2 regions of the Zobellella denitrificans genome follow, and region 1 is predicted to be linked to the other one. Evidence: riboswitches for the same ligand, from Rfam matches in the RefSeq annotation. Region 1 holds a riboswitch; the other holds the start of a gene.

Region 1 (2,195 bases):
GGAGACGATGCCGGTGACCCGCTTGGCGGTCATGGGCACGTAGCGCAGCAGCACGCCGGCGTGGATGGTGAAGTAGTCCACGCCCTGCTCCGCCTGCTCGATCAGGGTGTCGCGGAACACTTCCCAGGTCAGGTCCTCGGCCACGCCGTTCACCTTCTCCAGCGCCTGGTAGATGGGCACGGTGCCGATGGGCACCGGGCTGTTGCGCATGATCCATTCCCGGGTTTCGTGGATATAGCGGCCGGTGGACAGGTCCATCACGGTGTCGGCGCCCCAGCGGGTGGACCACACCAGCTTCTCCACCTCTTCCTCGATGGAGGAGGTCACCGCCGAGTTGCCGATATTGGCGTTGATCTTCACCAGGAAGTTGCGGCCGATGATCATCGGCTCGGATTCCGGGTGGTTGATGTTGGCGGGAATGATGGCGCGGCCTTCGGCCACTTCCTTGCGCACGAACTCGGGGGTGATGAACTCGGGCAGGTTGGCGCCGAAGTTCTGGCCCGGGTGCTGCTTGAGCAGCAGCTCGTCCCGCACCCGCTCGCGGCCCATGTTCTCGCGGATGGCGATGTATTCCATCTCGGGGGTGATGATGCCCTTACGGGCGTAGTGCAGCTGGGTCACGCACTGGCCGAGCTTGGCCTTGCGCGGCTTGGGCAGGTGCTCGAAGCGCAGGTGATCCAGGCCGTCGTCGGCCATGCGCTGCTGGGTGAACTGGGAGGTGACGCTGTCCAGCTCCTCGGTGTCGTCGCGCTCCAGTATCCACTGGCGACGCAGTTGGGGCAGGCCCTGGCGGACGTCCAGCTCGGAGTCCGGATCGCCGTAGGGGCCGGAGGTGTCGTACACCGGCACCGGCGCGTTGGCCTCGAAAATGGGGTTTTCCTTGGTACCGCCCTTGAAGCTGTCGGCCAGGCGGATTTCGCGCATGGCCACCTTCAGATCCGGGCGCGAGCCTTCGATGTAGATACGGCCGGAGTTGGGAAAGGGTTCGCCCTTGAGGTTCTGGATGTATTCCTGGGCCTGGCTGCGTACTTCGCGACGATTCGTTTTTGACATAGCAATCTCACCTTGCGTCCATTGGTTCGTGAAAATGCTTGTCAGGAGTGTTGAGGAAGAACCGGCCGGGTGGGAAAGGGTCTTGGGGCCTGATTCTCACTTGTTTCCCTTCGCAGGTATTAGCCTGATCAGGTTCAACGGATCCCGCTGTTCGCGGTCTCAGCCCTTGGGGGCACTCCGACAAGATGGACGTCAGTATAGCCAGAGCCGCCGGTCAAAAGCAAAGCGGTTGGATACAATTTTTGCAATCTTGCTTTAACTCTTTATCAACAAAGACATTAAAGCGGGGCACTACCCCCAGGCCAGCCCCAGGGCCAGCAGGCCGGTAAAGATCAGGGTGCCGCGGGCGGTCAGCCCCAGGGCCCGGTTCAGCGCCGGCCCCTGCTCGGTCAGCACCAGCCGGGTGGCGCCGGCCAGGGGCCAGAGCCCGAGCAGGGCCAGAAAACCCCAGCCCGCCATCAGCTGCGTTCCCGCCAGCAGGGCCGTGGCCAGCAGCAATAGCTGGTAGACCCTGGCCCGGGCCAGCCCCAGGCGCAGGGCCAGGGTGTGCTTGCCCGCCCGGCGATCCGATTCCAGATCGCGGATATTGTTGATATTGAGCACCGCCACCGACAGCAGGCCCGCCACCAGGGCGGCCCAGCCGGCGCCGGCTCCCGGCTGGTGCAGCATCAGCCAGCTGGTGCCCAGCACCGCCACCGGGCCGAAGAACACGAACACCGCCAGATCCCCCAGCCCCCGGTAGCCGTAGGGGCGCCGGCCCAGGGTGTAGCCCAGGGCCGCCAGCAGGGCCAAGGCGCCCAGCAGCAGAAAACCGAGCCAGGCGGCCCGGTCGGCGCCCAGGGCCCGGCCCAGCAGCAAGAGGCCGGACAACGCCGCCAGGCCGGCGGTCAGCCGGATGGCGGACCGCAGCTGCGCCGGGGTCGCCAGGCCCGAGGCCAACACCCGGGCGGGGCCGGCGCGCCCCTCGGCGTCGGTGCCGCGCACCCCGTCGCCGTAGTCGTTGGCCAGGTTGGAGAGGATCTGCAGCAGCAGGGCGGTGAGCAGGGCCAGCAGCAGCACGCCGCCGTCGAAGGCACCCTCCCCGGCCGCCACCCCGGCGCCGAGCAGGATGGACGCCAGCGCCAGGGGCAGGGTCTTGGGTC
Region 2 (2,195 bases), 290 kb from region 1:
TTCGTGCTCAACCAGGCGCCCTACGACCGGGCGGTGATCCTGCTGGCCCGGGAAAACTTCGGTTGCGGCTCCAGCCGCGAACACGCCCCCTGGGCCCTGGCCGACTTCGGCCTCAGGGCCATCATAGCGCCGAGCTTCGCCGACATCTTCTACGGCAACGCCATCAACAACGGCATGGTGCCGGTGCGGCTGAGCGAGGAGCAGGTGGAAGCCCTGTTCCAGTACGTCAATGCCGACAAGGGTGCCGAGATCACCGTGGATCTGGAAGCCCAGCAGGTGCGCGCCGGCGAACTCGCTTTCCCCTTCGAGATCGACGAATTCCGCCGCTACTGCCTGCTCAACGGCCTGGACAATATCGGCCTGACCCTGCAGCACGCGGATCAGATCGACGCCTACGAGGCCAGGCAGCCGGACTGGCTGTAATCCACGACAACGCCGGCGCTAGCCGGCGTTGTTTTCTCCTTCCAGCTGCAGCACCCGCCGCTTCAGTGCCTCGCCGAGCGGTGCCCTGCGCCCGGTCCCGAAATCCACCATCACCACCCGCGCCGAGCCTTCGGTCGTTACCGTCTGCTGGGCCTGGCTGAGGATACGGTACTCCATGGTAAAGCCGTGCTCGTCCAGCTCGATGACCCTGGCCTCGGCCCTCAGGGTGTCGGGAAAGGTCACCGGCCGGCGGTAACGGGCGGAGGTTTCCGCCAGCACCGGCCCCACGCCCGCCGTACTCAGTACGTCCAGCATGCCGATGCGGCGCAGGTACTCAATGCGTACCGTCTCGAAATACCGGAAATAGACCACGTTGTTGACGTGGTTGAGCGCGTCCATCTCGCCCCAGGCGACGGGGATCTCGACGCTGACCGGAAAACGGGGTTCGTCCCTGGACATGGTGATACCTCCTGAACAAGTTTAGAGCTTTTAATCTAACCACAATCCGGGAGACATTCAATGAACCTCCTGTCCTCAATGGACCTCGCTCAATGCCAGGGCCACCAGGTCCACTCCATCGCCGGGTTCGAGCCGGATCACCCTGGCCGTGGCGGTCAGGGGCTCCACGCCAGCGTCAACCGAGGGCAACACCAGCCGCCATTCCTGCCCCAGTTGGCACTTGCCGGCGGCGACTTCCATCAGGAGCCCCTCGGCACTGAGGTTGCGGCAGATCCCCTCCACCCTTTCCTTGGTGGTGGCCAGGATCACCTTGGCATCCAGTTGCATGCGGCTGTACAGCCGTTGTTCTTCATGGGCGGGTAGCATAGGCCTTCTTCCTTATAGCACTGGTTTAACAAAACGAATGGTCCTACAATAGCGGCCATTCTCGAACGGGGTGCGGCCAGCCGCTGAGATCATACTCGTACACCTGATCCGGGTCGTGCCGGCGTAGGGATTTGAGCACTCGGCCCTACCCTATCCACAAGGAGTGGCCCTGTGAAAAAAGCCCTGATTGCCCTGCCCCTGCTCGCCGCCGGCCAGGCCATGGCGCAAGATCCGACCCTGACCATCTATACCTATAGCTCATTTGCGTCCGATTGGGGCCCTGGGCCGGCCATCGAGCAGGCCTTCGAGGCGGAATGTGGCTGTAATCTCGAGTTCGTGGCCCTGGACGATGGGGTTTCCATCCTCAACCGACTGCGACTCGAAGGCGCCAATACCAAGGCCGACATCGTACTGGGGCTGGACAACAACCTGCTGCAGGCCGCCAAGGACACCGGCCTGTTGGCCGAGCACGGTCAATCCCTCGAAGGGCTCAAGGTGCCCGGCGGCTGGAGCGATTCCGTCTTCCTGCCCTTCGACTACGGCTACTTCGCCTTTATCTACGACGCCGAGCGCCTCGCCAATCCCCCCGCCAGCTTCGCCGAGCTGCTGGAACGCCCCGAGCTGACCCTGCTGTACCAGGATCCGCGTACCAGCACCCCGGGCCAGGGCCTGATGCTGTGGGTGCAGAAGCTCTATGGCGAGCAGGCCCCCGAGGTCTGGCAGAACCTGGCCAAGCGTACCGTGTCCGTCACCAAGGGCTGGAGTGAGTCCTACGGCATGTTCCTCAAGGGCGAGGCGGATCTGGTGCTGTCCTACACCACTTCCCCCGCCTACCACATAGAAGCGGAGCAGAAGACCCAGTACCGGGCCGCCGGCTTCGAGGAAGGCCACTACCTGCAGGTGGAGGTAGCCGCCCGGCTCAATACCAGCCAGCAGCCAGAACTGGC

Evidence for each region. Region 1 has a riboswitch for thiamine pyrophosphate ahead of thiC (phosphomethylpyrimidine synthase ThiC). Riboswitches for the same ligand answer to the same signal wherever they lie in the genome.
Region 2: linked by a shared signal. The riboswitch ahead of thiB (thiamine ABC transporter substrate binding subunit) and the one ahead of thiC (phosphomethylpyrimidine synthase ThiC) in region 1 are both predicted to bind thiamine pyrophosphate.

Annotation. Positions count from the first base shown of each region.
Region 1 covers NZ_CP012621.1:56,900-59,094, reverse strand. The annotation lists gene thiC (phosphomethylpyrimidine synthase ThiC) at 1-1,053, opposite strand, end outside; TPP riboswitch at 1,141-1,243, opposite strand; gene menA (1,4-dihydroxy-2-naphthoate octaprenyltransferase) at 1,345-2,195, opposite strand, start outside.
Region 2 covers NZ_CP012621.1:344,504-346,698, reverse strand. The annotation lists gene leuD (3-isopropylmalate dehydratase small subunit) at 1-423, shown strand, start outside; gene AN401_RS01635 (acyl-CoA thioesterase) at 442-882, opposite strand; gene AN401_RS01630 (PilZ domain-containing protein) at 958-1,248, opposite strand; TPP riboswitch at 1,305-1,395, shown strand; gene thiB (thiamine ABC transporter substrate binding subunit) at 1,420-2,195, shown strand, end outside.